DNA from 2 places in the Micromonospora yongxingensis genome. Region 2 is predicted to be linked to the other one. Evidence: riboswitches for the same ligand, from Rfam matches in the RefSeq annotation. Region 2 holds a riboswitch; the other holds the start of a gene.
The links. Region 2 has a riboswitch for thiamine pyrophosphate ahead of thiE (thiamine phosphate synthase). Riboswitches for the same ligand answer to the same signal wherever they lie in the genome.
Positions count from the first base shown of each region.

Region 1: another riboswitch for thiamine pyrophosphate. It lies ahead of ACTWLT_RS24600 (ECF transporter S component); the one in region 2 lies ahead of thiE (thiamine phosphate synthase).

Region 1 is NZ_JBQXEO010000023.1:89,423-97,721, forward strand. Features, by position in the region: gene gnd (NADP-dependent phosphogluconate dehydrogenase) at 1-65, opposite strand, end outside; gene ACTWLT_RS24580 (MTH1187 family thiamine-binding protein) at 169-465, opposite strand; gene ACTWLT_RS24585 (hypothetical protein) at 755-1,180, shown strand; gene ACTWLT_RS24590 (energy-coupling factor transporter transmembrane component T family protein) at 1,315-2,115, opposite strand; gene ACTWLT_RS24595 (ABC transporter ATP-binding protein) at 2,135-3,550, opposite strand; gene ACTWLT_RS24600 (ECF transporter S component) at 3,689-4,279, opposite strand; TPP riboswitch at 4,357-4,461, opposite strand; gene ACTWLT_RS24605 (alpha/beta fold hydrolase) at 4,567-5,397, shown strand; gene ACTWLT_RS24610 (AAC(3) family N-acetyltransferase) at 5,426-6,232, shown strand; gene ACTWLT_RS24615 (sugar isomerase domain-containing protein) at 6,229-6,978, shown strand; gene ACTWLT_RS24620 (DUF6328 family protein) at 7,095-7,595, shown strand; gene ACTWLT_RS24625 (acyl-CoA dehydrogenase family protein) at 7,715-8,299, shown strand, end outside.
Region 2 is NZ_JBQXEO010000001.1:560,196-568,494, reverse strand. Features, by position in the region: gene thiC (phosphomethylpyrimidine synthase ThiC) at 1-284, opposite strand, end outside; gene thiD (bifunctional hydroxymethylpyrimidine kinase/phosphomethylpyrimidine kinase) at 302-1,087, opposite strand; gene ACTWLT_RS02765 (thiamine phosphate synthase) at 1,084-1,893, opposite strand; gene ACTWLT_RS02760 (thiazole synthase) at 1,890-2,669, opposite strand; gene thiS (sulfur carrier protein ThiS) at 2,666-2,866, opposite strand; gene thiO (glycine oxidase ThiO) at 2,857-4,056, opposite strand; gene thiE (thiamine phosphate synthase) at 4,050-4,676, opposite strand; TPP riboswitch at 4,671-4,780, opposite strand; gene ACTWLT_RS02740 (ThuA domain-containing protein) at 5,092-8,299, shown strand, end outside.

The DNA.
Region 1 (8,299 bases), on a different contig from region 2:
GCCAGATTGCGACCCATCACCGCCAGCCCGGTCACGCCGATCTGCGCCGTCGCCTGCTCAGCCATCCGTGCCGCCACCTCTCACCGTCGCACTGCCGTGCTGCGACCGTATCGCGGTGCGCGGCGGTGCGGGCGGCGTCGTCGACAGCCGGTGACCCACCGGTGGCGCTCAGCCCCGGGCCAGCCGATCCTCCACGTGGGCCACCTTCGCGGTGAGGGCGTCGGTCACTCCCGGACGGATGTCGGCCTTGAGCACCACACTCACCCGGGGTGCCTGCGCGCCCACCACGTCGACGGCCCGCTTCACCACCGCCATCACCTCGTCCCACTCGCCCTCGACGGTGGTGAACATGGCATCCGTCCGGTTGGGCAGACCCGACTCGCGGACCACCCGCACCGCCTCGGCCACCAGGTCACCGACGGACTCACCGACACCGAGCGGGGTAATCGAGAACGCGATCAGCATGCCGCCGATGGTGCCAGGAAAACCGGATGCGCCGCCGCCCACCCACGCGATAGCGTGCCGGCATGCGTAAGTGACGCCCCACCTCCGAGCCGGCCCGCAGCCCCGCGCCGCGGTCCGTGCGCTCCCGGGCGTCCCGCATTCTCCACCGCCGTGTGGCGGTGCTGGCGCTGTCGATCCCGGTGAGCAGTCCCTTCCCGATTCGACTGTCGCGCCGCGACGGTCACCAGTCGAGCCGACCGGCCCCGGAGCGCGGGACCGGCAGTGACGGTCGGCACCGAAGGAGGCCCGGATGCCCGCGAGGCGCAAACCGAAGAGGTCCCGTACCACCACACCCACGCCCGCCGGCGCAGACCCGGCGGCCGGCCATGACGCGCTCCTACCAACCCGCCCCGCCGTGGGTCTCGCGGTCGAACCGGCGCTCCTGGTCGAGCCGGCTCTTCCGACAGCGTTGGGTGAGCCGGCAGTGCTGGTCGAGCCGCCGCTGCCGGCGGTGCTGAATCAGTCGGCTCTGCCGGCGGCGGTGCCGGGTGAGCTGGTGCCGCCGGTCGACGTGCCGGCGGTGGTCGACGCGCCGGTGGTGGCAGACCTGTCGAAGGTGGCTGGGCGACCGAAGGCACCGACGGCCGGACCGCCGCAGGGTGGCGGGACGCGCTCGGCCGGCGGACGTGGCCAACAAGCTGGCCAGAGCCGCCGCTACGCCTTCCGCCGCAGCTGACCGACCCGCACCACCCGGCGGCGCTGTCCCCGGGGTTGCGGAGGTGAGGCAGCACCAACACGGATGGTGCTGCCTCACCGCCCCGCGAAGCAGCACCATCCCTGATGGTGTGCGGATCATGCCGGCGCGGCGACTCAGCCGATCAGGGGGCGGAAGGTTCCGAGGAGGATGCTCGTGGCCAGGGCGGTGGCGGCCAGCGCGGCGGCTGCGGCGATGAGCAGGGTGTCCGCGCGGGTGAAGGGCTGGCGGCGGGCCACCGTGCGCGGGGTGCCGGCGTCGAAGCCGCGCGCGTCCATGGCCACGGCCAACCGGGTGCCCCGGCGGATCGCACCGACCAGCAGGGCGAACGCGGTCGAGGTGAACAGCCGCAGCTTCGCCACCGGGTTGCGGCCCGCGTCGACGCCCCGAGCACGCCGGGCCATGCTGATCATCTGCCACTCCTGACCGAGCAGCGGCACCAGCCGGAACGCGGCCAGCGCCCCGATGGCGAACCGGGCCGGTGCCTTCGCGTTCTGGATCAGCGCGTCGGCCAGGTCGGTGGGGTCGGTGGTGGCGAAGACGATCACGCCGGGCAGGGCCACCGCCAGCACCCGCAGCACCAGGCCGAGCGCGGTGAGCAGCACTCCGGTGGTCACCAGCACCGGTCCCACGTCCAGCAGGACCCGGCCGGACCGGTCGGCGGCGAAGAGCACCAGCGTGATCAGGATGCCAGCGGCGCTGACCAGCAGCGGCCAGGCCCGCCGGGCCAGCACCCGGTAGCGGATGCCGAACAGCGGCAGCACGGCGAGTTCGACCGCGATGGCGATCGCCGGGGCCACCGGGTCGAGGGTGGCCAGCAGGGTGAACGAGAACACCAGTGCGGCGGCCACCTTCGCCACCGGGTTGCGGCGGGCCAGCGGCGCACCGGGCGCGGCGACCGGCTCGATGCTGATCATCGGGTGTCGTCCCGGCTGGTCACGGTCGCTCCAGGGTGACGGTGCGGTCGGCGAGCGCGGCGACGAAGTCCACGTCGTGGGTGACCGTCACGACGCCGTGCCCGGCGTCGCGCAAGTCGGCGAAGAGGTCGACCAACTCCCGCCAGGTGCGTCGGTCCTGGCCGAAGGTGGGTTCGTCGCAGATCAGCAGACGGGGCGCCGTGGCCAGGGCCGTCGCCACGCTCAGCCTCCGCGCCTCGCCACCGGAGAGGGTGTACGGGTTGGCGGCGGCGAGCCGGTCCAGCCGCAGCCGGTCCAGCAGCCCGGCCACGGTGTCGTTGACCGCCGCCTCCGGCTGGCCGGTCCGGCGCGGGCCGAGGGCCAACTCGTCGAAGACGGTGCTGGTGACGAACTGGTGCTCCGGATCCTGGAAGACCGACCCGATCCGCCGGGCGAGCGCGGGTGCCCGCCACCGGTGCGGGGGAGTGCGCCGATCCGCCCCGGCCAGCTCGGCGGACGCGGTGACCCGCCCCGTGCCCGGCCGGAGCAGCCCGCCCAGCAGCAGAGCCAGGGTCGACTTGCCGGCCCCGTTGGGTCCGCGTACGGCGAGCGCCTCCCCGGCGCGTACCGCCAGGTCGGTGGCGCCCAGCCGGGGCGGCAGGCCGAGCCCCTCGGCGGTGAGCAACAACTCCCCCGGGGTGGTGGTCGCCGGCCGGGGCGCGATGGGGTGACCAGGCACCCAGACGCCCTCGGCGGCGAGCGCGGCCCCGTGCGTGGCGAAGACCTTCCCGGGCGGGCCGTCCGCGCGGACCCCGCCGCCGGGCTCCAGAACGACGACCCGGTCGACCAGCGGCAGCGCCTCGGCGACCCGGTGCTCGACCAGGATCAGCGTGGTGTCGGCGTCCAACGCGCCGGCCACCGCGCGCCGGACCAGGGTGGCGCCGGCAGGGTCGAGGTTGGCGGTGGGCTCGTCGAGCAGCAGAAGGCCGGGGCGCAGCGCCAGCGCACCGGCGAGGGCGAGGCGTTGCTGCTCGCCGCCGGAGAGCGCGGCGGTGTTCCGTTCCCGGGAGTACGGGAAGCCGACCCGGTGCAGCGCCTCGTCCACCCGGGGCCAGATCTCACCGGCCGGTACCCCCCGGTTCTCCAGCCCGAACGCGACGTCGTCGCCGCAGCGGGCCATCACCAGCTGGGTCTCCGGGTCCTGGAAGACGATGCCGACGCGTTCCCGCGCCTTGCGGGGGTCGAGGCCGTCGATCTCGACGGTGCCCTCCTGCTCGCCGGAGTCCTCCGGCAGCAGCCCGGCCAGCGCGCTCAGCAGGGTGCTCTTGCCAGCCCCCGACGGCCCCAGCAGCAACACCCGCTCGCCCGCCTCGACCCGCAGGTCCACACCGCGTACCGCCCAGGCCCGCCGCCCGGCGTGCCGCCACCCAAACCCCCGCAGCAGTACCCCGCTCACCAACCCCCACCCCTCCCTCCCGTGCCGGCCGCCCGTGTTCCGGTCGTTGATCAAGAGGTCTGCGTCAGTTGGCCGCCCTTCGTTGACGCAAACCTCTTGATCAACGAAGGGGGTGGGGGTGGGGGGTGTGGGGTGGGGTTAGATGGCCGCGCGTTCGCGGCCTACCGGGAAGCGGTCGAGGACGCCGGTGTTGGCCAGGGCGCGGGTGAGCAGCCAACCGCCGGCGCCGGCGATGAGCGTGGCGCTGACGATGGTGAGCAGCGCGTACGGGATGCGGTAGTCGCCGAGCGCGTAGTCGACGTTCCAGACGAAGAAGTCGAACAGCGCGGCGCTGAGCCCGGTCAGCGCGCCGGCGAGCACCGCGGTCGGCAGCCGGAACGACCGGTACCGGAAGGCCGCGAAGGCCAGCTCGGCGCCGATGCCCTGCACGATGCCCTGCGGGATCACCGTGCCGGCCCACTGGCTGCCCAACAGGGCGGAGAGGACCGCGGCCACCGTCTCGCAGTAGAGCGCGGCGCCGGGCTTGCGGATGACCAGCCCACCGAGCACGGCCGGCATCAGCCAGACACCGTAGAGCACGGTCTGCGCCGGCGGGAAGAAGGCGAACGCACCCTCGGTGGCGCTCCAGACCAGGCCCCAGGCCCAGAAGATGACGCCGAAGGCGACCGCGATCACCGAGGCGACCACGATGTCGATGGTGCGCCAGCGGTTGGTGTCGCTGTGGTTCATGTGGATGCTCCCAGTCCAGAGTGCGAACCAGGAGAAGACGCACGCCGCACGCCCGGTTGGCACCGGACGGCGGCGCGGCTGGAGGTCGACCGAACTCCCTGCGCTGGCATTACCCAGATCAGGTTCGAGGGTCTGCGGGCGTGCCCGCACTCTCAGCGCTGTGCGCTCCCCTGTCGGATGTGAAGTTGTCTCGCTGACGCTAGCACCGTGCAGGGTCACCGGCCCAGCAGGGCGACCGCCACCTTGGCGTACGGTCAGCCGGCGCTGCGCTGGGTAGTCTGACGATCATGCGGGTCGACGCGCGAGGTCTCACGTTCGAGGTACACACCGGTGGTCCGTCGGGCGGGGCGCCCGTCCTGCTGCTACACGGCTTCCCCCAGCACTCCGGGGAGTGGGACGAGGTCGTCCCGACGCTGCACACCGCCGGGCTGGCCACGTACGCGCTCGACCAGCGCGGCTACTCTCCCGGCGCCCGGCCGGCGGCGGTCGCCGAGTACCGGATCCCCGAGCTGGTCGCCGACGTGGTGGCCGTGCTCGACGCGCTCGGCCTGGACGCCGTCCACCTGGTCGGCCACGACTGGGGCGCCGTCGTGGCCTGGGCGGTGGCCGCCGTGCACCCCGAGCGGGTCCGCACGCTGACCGCGGTGTCCGTACCCCATCCGGCGGCCATGGCGCACGCGCTCGCCAACGACGGGCAGCAGAAGGCCCGCTCGTCGTACATCGCGCTGTTCCGCAAGGAGGAGAAGGCCGAGAAGATGCTGCTGGCGTGGAACGCGACCGCGCTGCGCAAGCTCCTCGGCGGGGTGGGCGACGCGACCCGGGTGGACCGCTACGCGGACCCGATGCGCGAGCCGGGCGCGCTCACCGCCGCCCTGAACTGGTACCGGGCGATGTCCCGCGCCGACCTGGCCGCCGTCGGCCCGGTCGCGGTGCCGACCACGTACGTCTGGAGTGACCGCGACATCGCCATCGGCCGGACCGCCGCCGAGGCGTGCGCTGAGAACGTCACCGGCGATTACCGCTTCATCCAGCTGCCCGGGGTGAGTCACTGGATTCCGGACGCCGCGCCCGGCCCGCTGGCCGAGGCGATCCTGGCCCGGGTCGCCGGCTCGGCCTGAGCCGCGCCACGCAACGAGGAGGACCACCGTGACGACGGACGCCAGCGCGCCGGGCACCCGACGGACACTCGCCGCGCAGCTTCGGCTGCTGGGCGTACGCCCAGGGGCGACGCTGCTGGTGCACGCCGGGCTGCGCTCGCTGGGCTACGTGTGCGGCGGGCCGCAGGCGGTGGCGCTCGCCCTGCGCGACGTCCTCGGCCCGGACGGCACGATCGTGGTGCCCACCCACACGCCGGACAACAGCGACCCCGCCGAGTGGCGCAACCCGCCGGTACCGGTGGACTGGTGGCCGCTGATCCGCGCGGAGATGCCCGGTTTCGACCCGGCGGTCACGCCGAGCCGGTGCATGGGGGTGTTCGCCGAGACGATCCGCTGCTGGCCCGGCGCGCTGCGCAGCTCGCATCCGCAGGTGTCGTTCGCCGCGCTCGGGCCGGCCGCCGAACAGGTGGTGGGCGGGCACGCCAGGGCCGACATGCTCGGTGAGGGCTCTCCGCTGGCACGGCTCTACGAGCTGGACGCCGACGTGCTGCTCCTCGGCGTGGACCACGGGGTGAACACCTCACTGCACCTGGCCGAGTACCGCCGGCCGGGCCCGCCCCGGGAGCGGGTCGGGGCGGCGGTGCGCACCGCCGACGGTGGCCGCGACTGGGTGTGGTGGCAGGACGTACGGCTCGACGCGACCGACTTCGTCGCGTTGGGCCGGGACCTGGACGCCACCGGTGCGGTCCGTGCCGGACCGGTCGGCGTCGCGACCGGCAGGTTGATGCGCCAGCGGGCGGCGGTCGACTTCGCGGTGCAATGGCTGGCCCGCAACCGGACAACGGAGGACGCATGACGGTGAGCGCCGAGGAATACCTGGCCGTGGTGACCGAGACGATCGGCCGGGTGGCCGCCAGCCAGCGGGAGGCGGTGGGGCGGGCCGCCGACCTGATCGCCGACGCCGTCCGTGCCGACGGGGTGGTGCACGCCTTCGGCACCGGGCACTCGGAGGCCCTCGCCATGGAGATCGCCGGCAGGGCGGGTGGCCTCGTGCCGACCAACCGGATCGCCCTGCGCGACCTGGTGCTGCTCGGCGGGGAGCCGGCCGACCGGCTCGGCCCGCTGCTGGAACGGGATCCGGCGGTGGCGCACCGGCTCTACGAGCTGGCTCCGGTCCGGCCCTCCGACGTCTTCGTGCTCGCCTCGAACTCCGGGGTCAACGGAGCGATGGTGGAGTTCGCCACGCTGGTCAAGCAGCACGGCCACGGGCTGGTCGCGATCACCTCCGCACAGCACTCCGGCCGGATGACCTCCCGGCATCCGTCGGGGCGCAAGCTGGCCGACCTCGCCGACGTGGTGCTCGACAACGGTGCGCCGTACGGCGACGCGACGCTGCCGTTGCCCCGTGGTGGCGCCGTCGGCGCGGTCTCCTCGATCACCGCGGCGCTGTTGGCGCAGCAGGTCACCGTGGAGGTGGTGGCCCGGTTGTTGGCGGCGGGGGAGCGACCCCCGGTCTACCTGTCGGCGAACATCCCGGACGGCGACGAGCACAACGCGGCGCTGGAGGCCCGGTACGCGGGCCGCATCCGGCGTGGCTCCTGAGTCACCGCTCGGACCGGCCGGTGTCGTGAACCTGTTTCGCGCTCGGCCGGGTGGGGCATTGGCGTTGCTGCCGGCGGCCAGGACCGCCGGCAGTACCGTCTGACCGGAGGTAGCGCGTGTCGAAGGAGACCGAGAAGCAGCGTTGGCAGCGCAACTTCGCCGACCTGTTGCAGGAGTTGCGGGTCGCCCAGACCGGCGTACAGATCCTCTTCGCCTTCCTGCTCACGCTGCCGTTCAGCAACGGGTTCGGCGAGACCACCGAGTTCCAGCGGGACGTCTACATCGTCGCCCTGCTCGCCGCGGCCGCCGCCACCGCGTTGATCATCTCGCCGGTGGCGTTCCACCGGGCGCTGTTCCGGCAGGGGCGCAAGCCGGAGCTGGTCCGGTTCGCGCACCGGATGGCCAGCGGCGGGCTCGCCTTCATGCTCATCTCGATGGTCAGCGCGGTGCTGCTGATCACCGACTTCGTGCTGGACCGGCCGATCGCGTTCGTGCTGAGTGGGCTGACCGGGCTCTGGTTCCTCGGCTTCTGGGTCCTCCTGCCGTTCGCCCGGCGCAGCTGGGGTGAGGACGACATCGACGACGAGGACGACGACCCACGGACCCTCGGCGACTGACGCCGCCAGAGCGATGGAACTCGATCTTCACGGACCGCTACCCCTGGGTAACACCCGGGGGTAGCGTGACGGTAGTCGCGCACGTCGACGCAGCCGCACCGATCTTCGAGGGGGCAGCCGTGACCACGACGCAGAACAACCGACCTGCACCGGACGGCCCCGACTCCGGCACCACCCCCAGCACCGCGGGCGCCGCGGCGCCGTTGTCGGCCGAGGCCGGGCAGGTCTCCGAGAAGGAGGCCCGGCAGGTCGCCGAGGCCGCCCGGGAGTCCGCCTGGGACCGGCCCAGCTTCGGCAAGGAGTTGTTCCTCGGCCGGTTCCGGCTCGACCTGATCGATCCGTGGCCTCGCTCCGACCCGGCCGACGTTGCCCGCGCCGAGGACTTCCTCGGCCGGTTCCGCGCCTTCCTGACGTCCGAGGTGGACGGCCAGGCCATCGAGCGGGCCGGGTCCATTCCGGACGCGGTGTTCCACGGGCTGGCCGACCTCGGCGCGTTCGGCATGAAGATCGACCGGAAGTACGGCGGTCTCGGGCTGAGCAACCTGCACTACTGCCGGGCGCTGATGCTGGCCGGCTCGGTCAGCCCGGCGATCGGCGCGCTGCTCTCGGCCCACCAGTCGATCGGGGTGCCGCAGCCGCTGAAGATGTTCGGCACCGCCGAGCAGAAGCAACGGTTCCTGCCCCGGCTCGCCGCCGGTGAGGTC
Region 2 (8,299 bases):
ATCTCCGGCGTCACCACACCGGCCCGCGCGTACGCGAGCTGGGTCGGGCGACGCCCGGCAGCCCCGGCCAGCGGCGTGCCAGCGCCCCGCACCGGCGCGACGTCACCCCGCTCGGCGATCCACGGCCCGCGCAGCGGCGGCAGCCCCACCTCCGGGTCGGAGCCGGGACCGGACGTGTCGTAGAGCCGCACCGGCGGATGGTCCCCGGTCAGCGTCACCTCGGCGAACGGCACCCGGACATCCGGGCGGGACCCCTCGACGTACACCTTGCCTCGTGCCTGCATGACAGCCTCCCTGGTGATCAAGCGGACCAGCCGAAGTGATCCAGCGGCCCGCGGCCCTCGCCCAGCTCCCAACCCCGCGCGCCGGTCAGCGCACGGAGCACGTACTCCTTGGCGGCCCCGACCGCCGCCGGCACCTCGTCGCCCAGCGCGAGCCGCACGGCGATCGCCGCCGAGAACGAGCACCCGGTGCCGTGGGTGTGCCGGGTGTCGACGCGAGGGGCGCGCAGCAGGGTGGTGACGCCGCCGCCGTGCAGGACGTCGACCGCCTCTCCCCCGTCCAGGTCACCGCCGGTGACGACCACGTGCTCCGGGCCGCCGGCCGCGAGCGCCTCGGCGGCCGCGACCATCGCGGCCACGTCGTCCACCGGGCGTCCGGTGATGGCCGCGGCCTCCGCACAGTTCGGTGTCGCCACCCTGGCGTACGGGAGCAGCCGCTCGACCGCACCGACCACGCCGAGCCGGTGACCACTGGTGGCGACCAGCACCGGGTCGACGACGAGCTGGGGCAGCCGGCCGTCCCGGGCGGCCTCGGCCACCGCGTCAGCGACGGCGGGGGTGCCGAGCATCCCCGTCTTGACCGCGCGGACCGTGAAGTCGGCGAGCACGCTGTCCAACTGATCGGTGACCGTGCGCGGGGGCAGTGGCAGGACGGCGTCCACGCCCCGGGTGTTCTGCGCGGTGACGGCGGTGAGGACGCTGGTGCCGTACGCGCCGAGCGCCGCGAACACCTTGAGGTCGGCCTGGATGCCCGCGCCGCCGCCGGAGTCTGAGCCGGCGATGGTGAGCACTGTGCGCGGTGTCATCCTGCCTCTTTGGTTGCGGTTGAGGGCTGCGGCCGACCGTCTGCGGTTGCGGTTGAGGGCTGCGGCCGACCGTGCCCACTCCGGGCGGTCAGGCTTGATCCCTGCGTGGGCACGGTCGGCCGCAGCCCCGTTCGTGGGGACCTGGGTGCCTCCGCGCCGGTTTTGGCGGGCTCAGGGGTGACCGCCTCTTGGAAGGCTTCGGTCAGGGTGGCGGCTGTTTCGGTGGGGTCTGCGGCTCGCATGACTGCGCCGAGCACTGCCACTCCGACGGCTCCTGCCTCGACGCAGGCGGCGATGTGGGCCGGGGTTTCGATGCCGCCGAGCGCGAGGATGGGCACGCCGCTGGCCCCGATTAGCTTGTGCAGTCCGTCGGGTCCGAGGGGTGGGCCGTAGCCGGGCTTCGTCCTGGTCGGATAGACGGGAGAGAGGGTGGCGTAGTGCTCGGTGGTGAGTCGGTGCAGCTCGGCTTCGTTGTGGCAGGAGCGGCCGACCAGTGTGTGGGTCGGTGGCGGGTACGGGCCGGCGGCCGGGAGGTGGACGGCGTCGCCGCCGAGCGGGTCGGGGCCGGCCACGATCAGGGTTCCGCCGACCTCGGTGAGGATCGCGCGCAGGTCGGCCGCGAGGGCGGCGCGTTCGGCGCGGGGCAGGTCCTTCTCCCGCAGCACCACCCAACGCACTCCCCCGGCCACAGCCCTCGCCACGACCCGATCAAGCGGCCCTTTCGTCAGCAGCCGATCCGTCAGCACCACGACGCCCGACGGCAGGGTGCGGGAACGACGGGCCGGCGGCGCAGGGGTCGGGGTCACAGGTCGGGTCTTCCCTCGTCTGGGGTGGAGGGGAGGGCGTGGAAGCGGCGGGCGATGCGGCCGGCGCCGGCGGCCAGGCGGCCGGCCTCGACGGCGTACCGCATGGCGGTCGCCATCGCCACCGGGTCGGCGGCCCGGGTGACCGCGCTGGCCAGCAGCACCGCGTCGCAGCCCAACTCCATGGCCAGGGCCGCGTCCGAGGCGGTGCCGATGCCGGCGTCGAGGATCACCGGCACGTCCACGGCCTGCCGGATCAGTCGAATGTGGTGCGGGTTGCCGATGCCGAGTCCCGAGCCGATCGGCGCGCCGGCCGGCATCACGGCGGCACAGCCCACGTCGGCCAGCCGGCGCGCGAGCACGGGGTCGTCGCTGGTGTACGGCAGCACCGTGAAGCCGTCGGCGACCAGCTCCTCGGCGGCGCGGAGCAGTTCCACCCCGTCGGGCAGCAGCGTCCGCTCGTCGCCGATCACCTCCAGCTTGACCCAGTCGGTGTCGAACGCGTCCCTGGCGAGCCGGGCCACCTTCACCGCCTCGGTGGCGGTGTGGCAGCCGGCGGTGTTCGGCAGCAGGCGTACCCCGCACCCGTCCAGCAGTTCCAGCAGCCCGCCCGCGGACCCGGGGGCGGTGTCGACGCGGCGCAGCGCCAGAGTGACCAGTTCGGTGCCCGACGCGCGGATCGCCTGCTCCAGCACGTGCAGGTTCGCGGCGCCGCCGGTGCCGAGGATCAGCCGCGAGGTGAACGTCGCCCCACCCAGCTCGAACGGCATCCCGCTCACCCGCCCTGCGCGGCGGTGAGCACCTCGACACGGTCACCGTCGCGCAGCACCGTGGCCGGCCAGCCAGCCCGGGGCACCACCTCGCCGTTGACCGCGACCGCCACCCCGCGCTGCTCGGGGGTGATGTCGCGGACGAGGTCGGCCACCGAAGCGCCACCCGGGACGTTGCGCCCGGCCCCGTTCACCGTCAGCTCCACCGGTCCTCCTCCATCGTCGAATCGGGCCCGTCGGCCCCGGCCGGCGCACCGGAACCGGCCGCGCCGACGGAAGCCGGGGCGTCGCTGCCGAACCGGTCGGGCCGGAAGGGCGCGAGCAGCGGATCGGGCACGCCGGTGGTCACCAGGTCGGCGATCAGGTCGGCGGTGACCGGGGTGAGCACGATGCCGTGCCGGTGGTGTCCGGTGGCGGCCAGCACGTCCGGCCGGCCGGGCAGCGGCCCGAGGATGGGCGCGTTGTCCGGGGTGCCCGGGCGCAGCCCGGCGACCGCCTCGACCAGGTCGTACTCCGCCAGCTCCGGGAGCAGGTCGACGCCCGCGCGGAGCAGCCGCTGCACGGCACCGGCGGTGACGGTGGTGTCCGACCGTTCCTCGACCGTCGCGCCGAGCACCACCTCCCCGTCGGCGCGGGGCACCAGGTAGACGGGCTCGCCGTCGGCGTACCCCCGGATCACGTGCCGGAAGCCCGGCGCGACGCCGCCGGGCGCCCGCAGCCGGAGGATCTGACCCTTCACGGGCCGCACGGGCAGGCCGGTGAGGGCGGCGGCGCCGCAGCCGGCGGCGACCACGGTGACCCGGGCGTCCACCTCGCCGAGGTGCCGGACGGGTTGCGACACGAGCACCGCGCCGGCCCGCCGGGCGGCCGTGCGCAGCGCCGGCACCAGCAACCGGGGGTCGACCTGGTGGTCGGTGGGCGCGAGCGCGCCACCGCGCACCCGGGGCGCGAGCGCCGGCTCGTGGTCGCGCAGCTCGGTGGGACGCAGCGGCGTCACCGGCAGGCCCAACTCCTGTTGGTACGCCCAGAGCCGCCGCGCCTCGGCCAGGTCGTCGCCGGTGAGCCCCACCACCAGGGTGCCGTCGGTCCGGTAGCCGAGCTCCGCGCCGGTGGCCTCGGTCAGCTCGGCGGCGAACGCCGGCCACAGCGCTGCGGACGCCAGCAGCAACGCGGTGAGCTGCCGTTCACCGAAGTACGCCTCGGCGACCGGGGAGAGCATGCCGGCCGCAACGGCCGACGCCCCCGAGCCGGGGGCCGGATCGTGCACGACCACCCGCAGCCCTCGGGCGGCGCACCGCCAGGCGACCGCCAGGCCGATCGGCCCCGCCCCCACCACCGCCACGTCCGGCCGGGCCCGGTCGTCCGATGACGTCGACGGGGACCGGCCGGTCAGCACGTCAGCGCCCGGAGCAGCTCGGTGGTGGCCCGGGCCGGGTCGGCGGCAGCGGAGACCGCGCCGACGACCGCCACCCCGTACGCCCCGGCGTCCCGTAGCGCGGCCACCCGGGCGGCGGTCACCCCGCCGATCGCGATGACGGGCACGTCGACGGCGCCGGTAACCGCGCGTACCCCTGCCGGACCGATCGGGTCGGGCAGCCCGGACTTGGTGTCGGTGGCGTGGCACGGCCCGACGCCCAGGTAGCTGGCTCCGGCGGTGACCGCCTCGATCGCCGTCTCCGGCGCGCGGGCGGTGGCTCCCAGCACGCCGGTGGGGCCGAGCACCCGGCGGGCGGCGGCGACCGGCAGGTCGTCGGCCCCGACGTGCCCGCCGGCGGCGCCCACCGCCAACGCCACGTGCAGCCGATCATTGACCAGACAGTTCGCCCCGTACGGCGCGCAGAGCGCCAGCACCCGGCGGGCCAGGTCGTACGCCTCGCGGTCGGTGGCGGAGTCCTCGACGCGGACCTGCACGACCAGGTCGGCGCGGGCTGCCGTGAGGGCGGCCCGGACCACGGTGAGCGGGTCCCGCCCGGGTCGGGTGTCGGTGATCAGATGCAGTCGCCCAAGGGACGGCACGGCAACTCTCCTCCCTGCGCCGGCATTACCCGGATCAGGTTCGACGGTCGGGGGCTGTCAGCCCCCCTCTCAGCCCGGTACACCGGGCTCCCGTGGGTTACTTGCGTGTCACCGTACGACAGTTCCGCCGGTCTGCCAAGGCTGGGGTGGGCGGGACCGACGGGCCTCGATCCCGACGCGCGACGAGATCCGCTGGGCGCTTCATGCGGTCCTGTTCGGAATGTCGCCTGCCGTTGCAGAACCGTTACCCGCCGGCATCTTGCCGGACATTGATCCAGCAGAATTAATTTGTTCAGCGATTCGACAAAAATGCTGGCGTGGGCGCCCTGGCACGGCACCCGCACCAGCTCCATCTGGGACGGTCTTCGGCGAGCCGGCCCCCGCGATCCCTGTCCACCGAGACATAGGAGGCGGCGTGTCCCCATCTCGTCGTGCCCGAGTACCCATCACCGCGACCCTCATCTCCCTCGCCCTCGCCTCGACAACCCTGTTCGGAGCACCCGCACAGGCGGCACCGGCCGCCGCGCAGGTGCCGCCGCGAGACGCGCACGCCGCGACCCCGGTCAGCCAGGTGGTGCCGAAGGCGCCCAGGGCCGCCGCTGACGAACCCTTCTCCGTCCTGGTCTTCTCCAAGACCGCCGGCTTCCGGCACGACTCCATCCCCACCGGCGTCGCCGCCATCCAGCAACTCGGCGCCGCCAACGGGTTCACTGTGGACAACTCGGAGGACGGCGGCGCGTTCACCGACGCCAACCTGGCCAGGTACAAGGCCGTGATCTGGCTCTCCACCACGGGCGACGTGCTGAACGCCGAGCAGCAGGCGGCGTTCGAGCGCTACGTACGCGCCGGGGGCGGCTACGTCGGCATCCACGCCGCCTCGGACACCGAGTACAGCTGGGCCTGGTACGGCGACCTGGTCGGCGCGTACTTCGCCAACCACCCGGCCAACCAGCAGGCCACCGTCAAGGTGGAGGACCACGCCCACCCCTCCACCAGCGAACTGCCGGACCGCTGGTCCCGGTTCGACGAGTGGTACAACTACCAGACCAACCCGCGGCCGGACGTGCACGTGCTGGCCAGCCTGGACGAGAAGAGCTACACCCCGGGCGCCGGTGCGATGGGTGCCGACCACCCGATCGCCTGGTGCCAGGACTTCGACGGCGGTCGCTCCTGGTACACCGGTGGCGGGCACACCCGCGAGTCGTACGCGGAGCCGGAGTTCCTCAGCCACCTGCTCGGCGGCATCCGGACCGCCGCGGGCGTGGCCGACGCCGACTGCGGCGCCTCGAAGACCGCCAGCTTCGAGAAGGTGACGCTGGACAGCAACACCAGCAACCCGATGGAGCTGGACATCGCCCCGGACGGGCGGGTCTTCTACGTCGAGCGCGACGGCCGGGTGCAGATCGTCAAGCCGGACACCGGCAACACCGTCACGGCCGTCGACCTCGACGTCTTCACCGGCAACGAGGACGGCCTCATCGGCATCCGGCTGGACCCGGACTTCGCCACCAACAAGTGGGTCTACCTCTACTACGCCCCGAACGACGGCATCGCGCGCAACGTGCTGTCCCGGTTCACGGTGACCGGCGACACCATCGACCCGGCCAGCGAGAAGCAGGTGCTGCGGGTCGACACGCAGCGCAACACCTGCTGCCACGCCGGCGGCAGCATGGCCTTCGACGGCAACGGCAACCTCTACCTGGCCACCGGTGACAACACCAACCCGTTCGAGTCCAGCTCGTACGCGCCGCTCGACGAGCGGCCGGGCCGTCAGGACTTCGACGCGCAGCGTACCTCCGGCAACACCAACGACCTGCGCGGCAAGGTGATCCGGATCCACCCGGAGGACGACGGCACGTACACCGTCCCGGCCGGCAACCTCTTCCCGTCGGGCACCGAGAAGACCCGTCCCGAGATCTACGCGATGGGCTTCCGCAACCCGTTCCGGATCGGCATCGACCCGGGCAGCAACACCCTCTACGTCGCCGACTACGGGCCGGACGCCAACGCGGACAACCCGACCCGGGGCCCCCGCGGCCTGGTCGAGTGGAACATCGTCGGCACCCCGGGCAACTACGGCTGGCCGTACTGCACCGGCACCAACGAGGCGTACAACGACTTCACCTTCCCCTCCGGCCCGAGCGGTGCGAAGTTCGACTGCGCGGCGCCGGTGAACAACTCGCCCAACAACACGGGCCTGACCAACCTCCCGCCGGCCATCCCGGCCACCGTCGACTACGGCTACGCCGGTGACGCGCGGTACCCGGAGATCGGCGGCGGTGGCGCCCCGATGGGCGGCCCGGTCTACCGGTACGACGCGGACCTCGACTCCGACCGGAAGTGGCCGGCGTACTACGACGGCAAGGCGCTGCTGGGCGAGTGGAACCAGAACAAGATGTACACCATGCAGGTGACCGACGACGGCAAGTCGTTGGTGGACATCAACCAGCTGCTCACCGGCATGAGCATGATCCGGCCGATGGACTTCGAGTTCGGCCCGGACGGAGCGCTGTACCTGATCGAGTGGGGCAGCGGCTTCGGCGGCAACAACGACAACTCCGGCGTCTACCGGATCGACTACATCGCCGGCGACCGCGCACCGATCGCGGCGGCGAGCGCCACCCCGACCTCGGGTGCGGCACCGTTGACCGTCACCTTCTCCAGCGCCGGCTCGCGGGACCCGGACGGTGGCACGCTCACCTACGCCTGGACCTTCGGCGACGGGCAGACCTCGACCGAGGCGAACCCGACGCACACCTACGCCACGGCGGGCAACTTCACCGCCCAGCTCACCGTGACCAACCCGAAGGGCCGTACCGCGGTCGCCAACGTCCCGGTCACCGTGGGCAACACCGCACCGACGGTGACCATCGAGTTCCCGCCGGACGGCGGTTTCTTCGAGTGGGGTGACCAGGTCCGCTACACGGTCAAGGTGACCGACCCGGAGGACGGGCAGATCGACTGCGACCGGGTGCAGCTCCAGGTGTTCCTCGGTCACGACGAGCACGCCCACCCGCTGGAGCAGCACACCGGCTGCGCCGGCACCGTCCAGACGTCGCTGGCGTCCGGGCACGGCGCCGAGGCGAACGTCTTCGGGGTCTTCGAGGCCACGTACACCGACAAGGGTGGCAACGGCGGAGCCGGACCGCTGACCGGGCGGGCCATCGAGCAGTTGCAGCCCAAGCGCAAGCAGGCCGAGTTCTTCACCGCCACCGGGCGGGCGCCGGTCAGCACCGGCGGCGGGGACCCGGGCGTGCAGCGGGAGACCAGCGCCGACACCGCCGGTGGCGGCCAGAACATCGGGTTCATCGAGGACGGCGACTGGTGGTCGCTCGCCCCGGCGGACCTGACCAACATCACCGACATCCGGTTCCGGGCCGCATCGGCCGTCTCCGGCGGCCGGATCGAGGTCCGCGTCGGAGCGGTCGACGGACCGGTGGTCGCCACGGCCACCGTGCCGGGCACCGGCGGGTGGCAGACGTACACGGACGTGACCGCGCCGGTGACCGGCGCCGGAAGCGGCACGCTGTACTTCGTCGCCCGGGACCCGAACGGCGGCGCGGGGTCGCTGCTCAACGTCAACTGGATGGACTTCCTCGGCCGAGGAGTCACCGAGAACGCTC